One region of the Streptomyces sp. WAC00040 genome, then DNA from elsewhere that is predicted to be linked to it. Evidence: riboswitches for the same ligand, from Rfam matches in the RefSeq annotation. Region 1 holds a riboswitch; the other holds the start of a gene.
The links. A riboswitch is a leader RNA that binds a small molecule or an ion and turns the genes downstream of it on or off. The one in region 1 is predicted to bind glycine.

Region 1 (5,104 bases):
TCGACGCCCTCCCATGACGAGAGCTGCACACCGATGAAGAGTGTCGGCGCGTCGCCCTCGATGGAGGCGAGCGCGCGGCGGCCCGTCAGCACGACGCCGACGGCCTCGAACTCGCCTGCCGCGGCAGCGAGGAAGTCGACCGGCTCCTCCTGCCAGTCCGGCTCGAAGAGCCGCACCCGGCCGCCGGAGGCCGGACCCTCGAGCGGCGTCCGCCCCACCCGGCACAGCTCGGCGACCGCGGCGGGCGGCAACGGGGCGCCCACGGCGCCGCCCGGATTCACGGCGATACCGAGCTGCGGGGGCAGCCCGCGGGCGAATTCCCGGGCGGGCGCGACGGTGAACGGCATATGGGCGCCGACGCACTGGAGGAACTGCTGTTCCGAACTGAAGACGGGGACGTACGCGGCGCCATCGATCTCCATGGTCGGCAGATCGAGGTCGCGGCTCTCCTGGCTGCCGCCGTTGGGCAGCGGGACCCATATCGGGCTGCGGCCGAGCACCTCGACGAGGCGGCCGCCGGCCGCGGGGTTGCCGAGGGAGGCGGCGAGCACCTCTTCGAGCTCGTTGCCGGGCCAGCCGGTGCGGGGTATGTCCATGCGGTGTCCTTCGTGCGGGCCCCAGCAGTGGGCGGTGCGTGGTCGTGCGCGACGACCCTAGCGCCGGGGGGTGTCCGCTGCGCGGAGCGTTTCCCCACGCCACCCCTTCCCGAACGGGCTCCGCCCGGACCCGCCACCGTGCTCGGCGCGGTGCTTGCGGGGGCTCCTCCCTCCGCCTGGCGGCGTGGGGCCCCCACCGGACCCCCGCGCCTCCAACGCCGGCGAGGCTGGAATTGCCTCCGTCCGCGGAGGCCTGAGCCGTCGACGCGGGCTCGGGCCGCCGCCGGCGGGTCCGGAACCTGGCCGGCGAAGAGCTCGGCCGCCGCAGGCACGGCTGCGAATCAGCGGAGTCCTACACCTGGCGCAGCCGAGGCAGGCCGGCGCAACCGACGAGGCCCGGACTACCCCATCAACGGAGTCCGACCCTGGCGCAGCCGACGCAGGCGAGCGCCGCCGACCCGGCCGATTTCGTGGAGCGAAATCACCCGTTCGGGCGCACCCTTCACGGCCGGCGGGCCGTGGAGAGCAGATAGAGGGCACCGCGCGGGCGCGCGGTGCAGCACCTCCGGGGGTCCGGCCGCGGCGGGGCGGGAACAGGGCTCGCGCAGCGGACGTGGAGCGGCCGTTATCCGAAGCCCAGTCGCCCCAGCGTCCCCGCTGCCTCGCGGTCCAGGAGGACCGCCGAGGCGCAGCCGGACGGCAGGCGGCCCGCCTCCGCTTCGGTGACCAGGCGGGAGACGGCCCGGCGGTGGCGGGCGAAGGCGTAGCCCGAGACGCCGCGGCCCCGCTCGCGCTGGCCCGCGCGCGCGACCTGGGGTGTCACATCCAGCAGCACCAGGTGGAGGGACGTGCCGCGCCGCCGTGTCGCACGGGCGAGCCAGCGCCGCACCCATGCCTGCGTGCCGCAGTCGTGCACGACGACGCTCGCGCCGGAGCGGAGGGCGCGCCGCAGTCCGGCGTAGTGGGCGAGCCGAACCAGCGGGCGGTAGATCGCGTACGGCAGGAAGCGGGGCGCACGGGCGTCCCAGCGGTCCCGCGTGTCCTGCGAGTCGATGCCGAGGCCGCTCGCCGCGCGCCGGATCAGCGTGGACTTGCCGCTGCCGGGGAGGCCGGAGACGACCACCACGTCACCGGCGGCGAAGATCAGGCTGTGCGGGCTGCGCCCGGCCCGCTGCCGCAGGTCGCGCAGGACGGGCAGGGCGGTCGTGGCCGCTCCGGCCCGGGACGGGACGGCGGACATGCCCGGTGGCGCGGGCACCCCCGTGGTCGTGGCGTATGCACCGGTCGGCTGCAACGTCGTCCCCCTCCCCGTGTCGGGTCATGCCACACCCTTGCCCATGAAGTGTAAAGAATTGGTAATACGGCTCAAGTGTTTTCAGGGCGGCCTCACGCTCCACTCTTCCCCGATGCGTGCAATGATGTGCGCGCAAACTCCATACCGGCCGCTTGAATCCACGCGGGAGAGTCCCTGCCACCTCTGTGGCGGGCGCCGAAGGAGCAAGTTCCTCCCTTGAATCTCTCAGGCCCCGTACCGCGTGTGATGAGGCAGATCTGAAAAGCGAGCCGCATTCGAGTGGCTCCACCCAAGGTGCAAGTCACGACTACCCGTACGCGTAGTCGGGGCGAACCTCTCAGGTTCCGATGACAGATGGGGAGGATTGTCCTCGCAGCCATGCCCTGGGAGCCACACCTATGAGCAACGCCCCCCGTCTGACCGCACTCGACGCCCTGCACAGGTCGCTGGGCGCGACCATGACCGATTTCGCCGGCTGGGACATGCCCCTGCGGTACGGCAGCGAGCGTGACGAGCACAACGCCGTCCGTACCAAGGCCGGGCTGTTCGACCTGTCCCACATGGGTGAGATCACCGTCACCGGTCCGCAGGCCGTCGACCTGCTGAACTACGCGCTGGTCGGCAACATCGGCACCGTCGGCCTCGGCCGCGCCCGCTACACGATGATCTGCCAGGAGGACGGCGGCATCGTCGACGACCTGATCGTCTACCGCCTCGGCGAGGACGAGTACATGGTCGTCGCCAACGCCGGCAACGCCCAGATCGTGCTCGACGCCCTCACCGAGCGCGCCGGGGGCTTCGACGCCACCGTCCGTGACGACCGTGACGCGTACGCGCTGATCGCGGTCCAGGGACCGGAGTCCCCCGGCATCCTGAAGTCCCTGACCGACGCGGACCTGGACGGCCTGAAGTACTACGCGGGCCTGCCGGGCACCGTGGCCGGCGTCCCGGCGCTGATCGCCCGCACCGGCTACACCGGCGAGGACGGCTTCGAGCTGTTCGTCGAGCCGCAGCACGCCGAGAAGCTCTGGCAGGCGCTGACCGACGCGGGCGCGCCCGCCGGTCTGATCCCGTGCGGCCTGTCCTGCCGTGACACGTTGCGCCTGGAGGCGGGCATGCCGCTGTACGGGCACGAGCTGACCACGGCGCTCACCCCGTTCGACGCGGGCCTCGGCCGGGTGGTGAAGTTCGAGAAGGAAGGCGACTTCGTCGGCCGTGCGGCGCTCACGGCCGCCGCGGAGCGTGCCGAGTCCGCGCCGCCGCGCAAGCTCGTCGGGCTGATCGCGGAGGGCCGCCGGGTCCCCCGTGCCGGTATGCCGGTCGTGGCGGAGGGCATGGTGATCGGCGAGGTCACCTCGGGCGCCCCCAGCCCCACCCTCGGCAAGCCGATCGCCATGGCATACGTGGACGCGGCCCACGCCGCGTCGGGCACTTCGGGGGTCGGCGTCGACATCCGGGGCACCCACGAGCCGTACGAGGTCGTGGCGCTGCCGTTCTACAAGCGCCAGAAGTGATCCTCCGGGTGCCGGAAGTGATCGTCCGCACCCTGTCCCCGTTCACCAGCACTCCCCCGCGTACAGGAGAATTCAGGTCATGAGCAACCCCCAGCAGCTGCGCTACAGCAAGGAGCACGAGTGGCTGTCGGCCGCCGAGGACGGCGTGTCGACGGTCGGCATCACGGAGCACGCGGCCAACGCGCTCGGCGACGTGGTGTACGTCCAGCTCCCCGAGGTCGGTGACACGGTGACCGCGGGCGAGACCTGCGGCGAGCTGGAGTCCACCAAGTCGGTCAGCGACCTGTACTCCCCGGTCAGCGGTGAGGTCACCGAGGCCAACGAGGACGTCGTCAACGACCCGTCCCTGGTGAACTCCGCCCCGTTCGAGGGCGGTTGGCTCTTCAAGGTACGCGTGAGCGAAGAGCCGAAGGACCTGCTCTCCGCGGACGAGTACACCGATTTCGCCGGCTGACCAAAACCTTAGGGACCGAGTGATGTCGCTTCTCAACACCCCTCTCCACGAGCTGGACCCGGATGTCGCCGCCGCTGTCGACGCCGAGCTCCACCGTCAGCAGTCCACCCTCGAGATGATCGCCTCGGAGAACTTCGCTCCGGTCGCGGTCATGGAGGCACAGGGCTCCGTCCTCACGAACAAGTACGCCGAGGGCTACCCGGGCCGCCGCTACTACGGCGGCTGCGAGCACGTCGACGTGGTCGAGCAGATCGCCATCGACCGCATCAAGGCGCTGTTCGGCGCCGAGCACGCCAATGTGCAGCCCCACTCGGGCGCGCAGGCGAACGCGGCCGCGATGTTCGCGCTGCTGAAGCCGGGCGACACGATCATGGGCCTGAACCTGGCCCACGGCGGTCACCTGACCCACGGCATGAAGATCAACTTCTCCGGCAAGCTCTACAACGTGGTCGCCTACCACGTGGACGACGCCACCGGCCAGGTCGACATGGCCGAGGTCGAGCGCCTCGCCAAGGAGTCCAAGCCGAAGCTGATCGTCGCCGGCTGGTCCGCGTACCCGCGCCAGCTGGACTTCGCGGCCTTCCGGAGGATCGCCGACGAGGTCGGCGCCTACCTGATGGTCGACATGGCGCACTTCGCCGGCCTGGTGGCCGCGGGTCTGCACCCCAACCCGGTGCCGCACGCCCACGTCGTCACCACGACCACGCACAAGACCCTCGGCGGTCCGCGCGGCGGCGTGATCCTGTCCACCGCCGAGCTCGCCAAGAAGATCAACTCCGCGGTCTTCCCCGGCCAGCAGGGCGGCCCCCTGGAGCACGTCATCGCGGCGAAGGCGGTCTCCTTCAAGGTCGCCGCCTCCGAGGACTTCAAGGAGCGCCAGCAGCGCACGCTGGACGGCGCCCGCATCCTCGCCGAGCGTCTGGTCCAGGCCGACGTGACCGAGCACGGCGTCTCCGTGCTGTCCGGCGGCACGGACGTGCACCTGGTCCTGGTGGACCTGCGCAACTCGCAGTTGGACGGTCAGCAGGCCGAGGACCGCCTCCACGAGGTCGGCATCACGGTCAACCGCAACGCCATCCCGAACGACCCGCGGCCGCCGATGGTCACCTCGGGTCTGCGGATCGGCACCCCGGCGCTGGCCACCCGCGGCTTCCAGGACGAGGACTTCCGTGAGGTCGCGGACATCATCGCCGAGGCCCTGAAGCCGTCGTACGACGTGCCGGCGCTGCGCGCCCGCGTGACGGCC
Region 2 (5,104 bases), on a different contig from region 1:
ACAGACCGTGCGGCCCGCGTCCCCGTTGGCGCGGTGGTAGGCGCGGACGGCCAGCAGACCGGCCAGCTCGCCCTGCGACCCGGCGTTGGGCTGGATGGAGACCTTGTCGTAGCCGGTCACCTCGGCGAGGCGCTCCTCCAGCTCGTGGATCAGGGTCAGATAGCCCTGAGCCTGCTCCACCGGGGCGAAGGGGTGGATCTGGCCGAACTCGGGCCAGGTCACCGGCTCCATCTCGGTGGTCGCGTTCAGCTTCATGGTGCAGGAGCCGAGCGGGATCATGCCGCGGTCCAGCGCGTAGTCGCGGTCGGCGAGCCGACGCAGGTAGCGCAGCATCGAGGTCTCGGACCGGTACTGGTGGAAGACGGGGTGGGCCAGGTACTCGTCGTCGCGCAGCAGCGCGGCCGGCAGCGCGTCCGCACCGGACGCGTCCAAGGCGTCGATGTCGCCGTCCACGCCGAAGGCGGCCCAGACGGCGGACAACTGCTCGCGGCCGGTGGTCTCGTCGCAGGCGAGGGAGACGTGATCGGCGTCCACCAGGTACAGGTTGACGCCGCGCTCGCGGGCGGCGGCGACCACGTCCGCGGCCCTGCCGGGCACCCGGGCGGTCAGGGTGTCGAAGTACGAGCCGTGCAGCAGTTCGACGCCGCCGGCCCGCAGCCCTTCGGCGAGGATCGCGGCGTAGCGGTGGGTGCGCCGGGCGATGGCACGCAGCCCGTCCGGGCCGTGGTAGACCGCGTACATGCCCGCCATCACGGCGAGCAGCACCTGCGCGGTGCAGATGTTGCTCGTGGCCTTCTCACGGCGGATGTGCTGCTCGCGGGTCTGCAGCGCCAGCCGGTAGGCCTTGTTGCCGTCGGCGTCGACGGAGACGCCCACGAGGCGGCCGGGGAGGCTGCGGGCGAACTTCTCCCGGACGGCCATGTAGCCGGCGTGCGGTCCGCCGAAGCCCATCGGGACACCGAAGCGCTGGGTGGTGCCGACCGCGATGTCCGCGCCGAGCTCGCCGGGCGAGGTGAGCAGCGTCAGAGCCAGCAGGTCCGCGGCGACCGTGACAACAGCGCCGAGCTCGTGCGCCTGCTCGATCACGGGCCTGAGGTCACGCACGGCACCGGAGGCGCCCGGGTACTGCAGCAGCACACCGAACACGCCGCGCTCGGCGATCTCGGCGGGGATCCCCTCGCTGAGGTCGGCGGTGACGACCTCGACACCGGTGGGCTCGGCACGCGTCTCTATCACGGCCAGGGTCTGGGGCAGGACGTCCGCATCGACCAGGAAGACGCCGTTCTTGACCTTGCCCACCCGGCGGGCCAGCGACATGGCCTCCGCGGCGGCCGTGCTCTCGTCGAGGAGCGAGGCGCCCGAGGTGGGCAGCCCGGTCAGGTCCGCGACCACGGTCTGGAAGTTGAGCAGCGCCTCGAGCCGCCCCTGCGAGATCTCCGGCTGGTACGGCGTGTACGCCGTGTACCAGGCCGGGTTCTCCATGACGTTGCGCAGGATGACCGGCGGCGTGAACGTCCCGTAGTAGCCGAGGCCGATCATGGGGGCGAGCACCTGGTTGCGGTCCGCCAGGGCGCGCAGCTCCGCGAGGACGTCCGCCTCGGTGCGGGCGTCAGGGAGGTCAAGGGCCTCGGCGCTCTTGATGACGTCCGGTACGGCGGCGGCGGTGAGCTCGTCGAGGGAGCCGTAGCCCACATGGGCGAGCATCTTGGCCTGGGCACCGGCGTCGGGCCCGATGTGCCGCTGCTCGAACGGGATCCCTCGCTCCAGCTGGGAGAGCGGAATGCGGTTGGCGGTCATGGTGGGAGGCCTCCTGGTCTTCACGACCTGCGAGGGGCATCACGGCAGGGATGCCCGGACGGCCTCCCCCTCTGTCATCTCGACCTGAGAGCTTCACCGGGCGTCACGGAGCGACATCCCGGCTTTCACCGTCGGTGAGAGCGGATGCCGTCCGACGCCCGCTCTGCTTTCCAGAGTGACCTCGTCCGTGCGGTACAGGTGCCTGAGAGATTCCGGGGAGGATTTGCTCCTTCGGCGCCTCCGGACTGCTCTTCGGAGGACTCTCCCGCACAGGGTCAGCGGCCGTTTGCCAGGGTACCAGCGTGCATCCCGCACGATCGCTCGAGTGGCCGACACCCGCAATGTGGACTTCTGTAGTCGTTGGAGAGCAGCTGCGACCTTTTGGAGGGACCGTGCAGACCGACATCGATCCGCGCAGCCTGATCGGCCGCAAGGCGTTCGACCGCAACGGCAACAAGATCGGAACCGTTGACGAGGTGTACCTGGACGACGCCACGGGCGTGCCCGAGTGGGCGGCCGTGCGCACAGGCCTCTTCAGCCGCGACGCCTTCGTCCCTCTCGAGCCGAGCGAGCTCGTCGACAACGCGCTGCACGTTCCCTACGAACGCGCGCTGATCAAGGACGCGCCCGACTTCGGAGTGGGCCGCCATCTGTCGCCCGAGCAGGAACTCCAGCTCTACCACCACTACGGGCTCGACCTCTCCGGTCCGCCTCCCGCGCCGGCGCCCGCCTCCGGCGATCGGTCCTTCGGCCGGGTCGCGGGTCAGGAGGACTGACCGCCCGCACGTCGGCTTCACCCGGGCTCGGCCGCACGGCCGGGCTCTCTGCTCACCGCCGTTGGGTCGCCTCTCCCCTGCCGCGCCCGGTCAGCCCGGTCAGCCCTGACTCCGGTCCGGGACAGGCGCCCGAGGCATGACCGGTGGCTCCGGCGCCTCGGTGCCGCCTGCCGGCGAGGACTGTGGCGTCGCCCCTTCGGGGGAAGCCGCTGAGGCCCCCGGTGGCGCCGGTTCCATGGATGTCCCGGAGCCGGTGGCGGGCCGGGAAGCCCCCGGCGTTCTCCCCGCCTCCTCGCCCGGGGTCGCAGCCGGATCAGCCTCCCCGCCGGCCGCGGCCTGCGGCGGCTCCGCCTGCCCGGCGGGCCGTACCAGCGGCAGTGGGTCCGCGGCCTCGAGGTCCTCGTCGTCCACCCGGAAGGTCCGGACCCTGCCAGGCGCCGACCAAGGCTCCTCGAACCGCACGGTGACCCTGCCGACGCCGCTCCCCTGGACCCAGCCCGGCCCGTACGTCGCATGGCGCACGTCCTGTCCGGCAGCCCAGCGCCGCTCGGCCGGGTCTGGCCGGCCGGGCTCGGTACGGTGCGATTCACCCGCCCCGGCGGGTGCGCCCTCCGGGGCCGTGGGGGCACCCTCGTCCGGTTCGGCCGCCTCGGCCCCGGCCTCCGCCTCCGCCTCCGCCGCGGCCTGCGCGAACAGGTCCTCCTGGGTGTAGTCCGCGAGCCCCGTCACGCCCACGCCGAGCAGCCGTACGCCGCCGGTGGTGTCCACCGACTCCAGCAGCCTGCCGGCCGCCTCCCGCACCACTGTGGGGTCGTCCGTCGGCCCGCGCAGCGTCTCCGACCGCGTCAGGGTCGAGAAGTCGTACCGGCGGACCTTCAGCACGATGGTCCGGCCGGAGTGGCCGCTGCCGCGGAGCCGCTGCACGCACCGCTCGGCAAGCCGGTCCACCTCGAGCCGGACCCGCACCCGGTCGTGCAGGTCGACGTCGAAGGTGTCCTCGACGGACACCGACTTCGCGTCCCTCTCAGCCACCACGGGCCGGTCGTCGTGCCCCAGCGCCATCCGGAACAGCGATGCCCCGTGCGCCCTGCCGAGCAGCCGTACGAGCTCGTCCTCGCCCGCCTCCGCGAGGTCCGCGACGGTGGTCATGCCCGCCCGCCGCAGGTGCTCCCCGGTCGCCGGCCCGACACCGGGCAGGGTCCGGACGGGCATCGGCCCGAGCAGCTCACGCTCGGTGCCGGGGTCGATCAGCACCAGACCGTCCGGCTTTGCCTGCTCGGAAGCGATCTTGGCGATCATCTTGGAGCCGGCCAGCCCGACCGACCCGGTGAGTCCCGTGACGGCCCGGATGTCGGCACGCAGCCGCTCCCCCGTCGCACGGGCGGACGGGGCGTCATGCGCCGCGCCACCGGCCTCCAGGTCCACGAATGCCTCATCGAGGCTCAGCGGTTCCACGAGCGGCGACAGCCGCCCCAGCAGCTCCATGACCTGCTCGCTCACCGAGCGGTACAGCGAGAAGCGTGGTACGAGACAGGCCGCGTTCGGTGCGAGCCGTCGGGCCTGCGCCATCGGCATCGCCGAATGCACGCCGAAACGCCGGGCCTCGTAGGAGGCCGTGGCCACCACACCCCGAGGACCGAGTCCACCGACGATCACCGGCTTTCCGCGCAACGACGGCTTCGCCGCCTGCTCGGCGGCGGCGAAGAAGGCATCCATGTCGAGATGCAGGATCGTCGGCGCGGTTCTCACATGTCCGATGCTCCCCCACAGCACTGACAACGCGGAGCGGCGAGCGCCGTCAGACGGCCCGGTCGCGTCTGCGTCTGGCCAACTCGTCCGCGGGGTTGTGGCCCACCAGGGTCTCCCCCGTGTCGATCCGCTCGCCGTGCAGCTGCGACAGTGCCGTCTCGACGTCCCGCCACACGACGCCCACGGCGATCCCGAAGACGCCCTGACCGCCCTGGAGGAGGCCGACCACCTCGTCGGGCGAGGAGCACTCGTACACCGTCGCGCCGTCGCTCATCAGCGTCATGCGCTCGAGGTCCCGGAAACCGCGGGCCCGTAGGTGCTGGACGGCCGCCCGGATGTTCTGCAGCGCCACTCCGGTGTCCAGGAAGCGCTTGACGATCTTGAGGACGACCACGTCGCGAAAGCTGTAGAGCCGCTGGGTGCCGGATCCGTACGCGGGCCTGACGCTCGGCTCCACCAGACCCGTGCGCGCCCAGTAGTCGAGCTGCCTGTAGGTGATTCCGGCGGCCGCGCAGGCCGTGGGCCCGCGGTAGCCGATGGTGTCGGTGGAGGGCGCGGCTGCGCTGTCGTGCAGCGGGTACGGCCCGCTTTCCACCGGACCGGGTCCGGGGCCGCCCCCAACCGTACTGTCGCCGCTGCTTCTCACGCCGACCTCCGTCCTTGACCTGCCACCTCGAAGGTAGGGAGTCACCAAGGGTGCGTCAACGATCGCCACACTCGGCACGCCGAGTGATAATCACCCTGAGAGTGGTTTCCCGTGCCCCCATCCGGGGAAAGGCTGC

Region 2: it holds a riboswitch for glycine, as region 1 does, so the genes downstream of both, gcvP (aminomethyl-transferring glycine dehydrogenase) here and gcvT (glycine cleavage system aminomethyltransferase GcvT) in region 1, are expected to answer to the same signal.

The regions. Positions count from the first base shown of each region.
Region 1 covers NZ_JAKQZE010000001.1:3,343,356-3,348,459, reverse strand. The annotation lists gene MDN94_RS15560 (enhanced serine sensitivity protein SseB) at 1-596, opposite strand, end outside; gene MDN94_RS15555 (AAA family ATPase) at 1,222-1,836, opposite strand; glycine riboswitch at 2,044-2,140, shown strand; gene gcvT (glycine cleavage system aminomethyltransferase GcvT) at 2,289-3,404, shown strand; gene gcvH (glycine cleavage system protein GcvH) at 3,484-3,858, shown strand; gene glyA (serine hydroxymethyltransferase) at 3,881-5,104, shown strand, end outside.
Region 2 covers NZ_JAKQZE010000003.1:576,946-582,049, forward strand. The annotation lists gene gcvP (aminomethyl-transferring glycine dehydrogenase) at 1-1,797, opposite strand, end outside; glycine riboswitch at 1,978-2,075, opposite strand; gene MDN94_RS28100 (PRC-barrel domain-containing protein) at 2,190-2,573, shown strand; gene MDN94_RS28105 (DNA polymerase IV) at 2,673-4,322, opposite strand; gene MDN94_RS28110 (MerR family transcriptional regulator) at 4,372-4,917, opposite strand.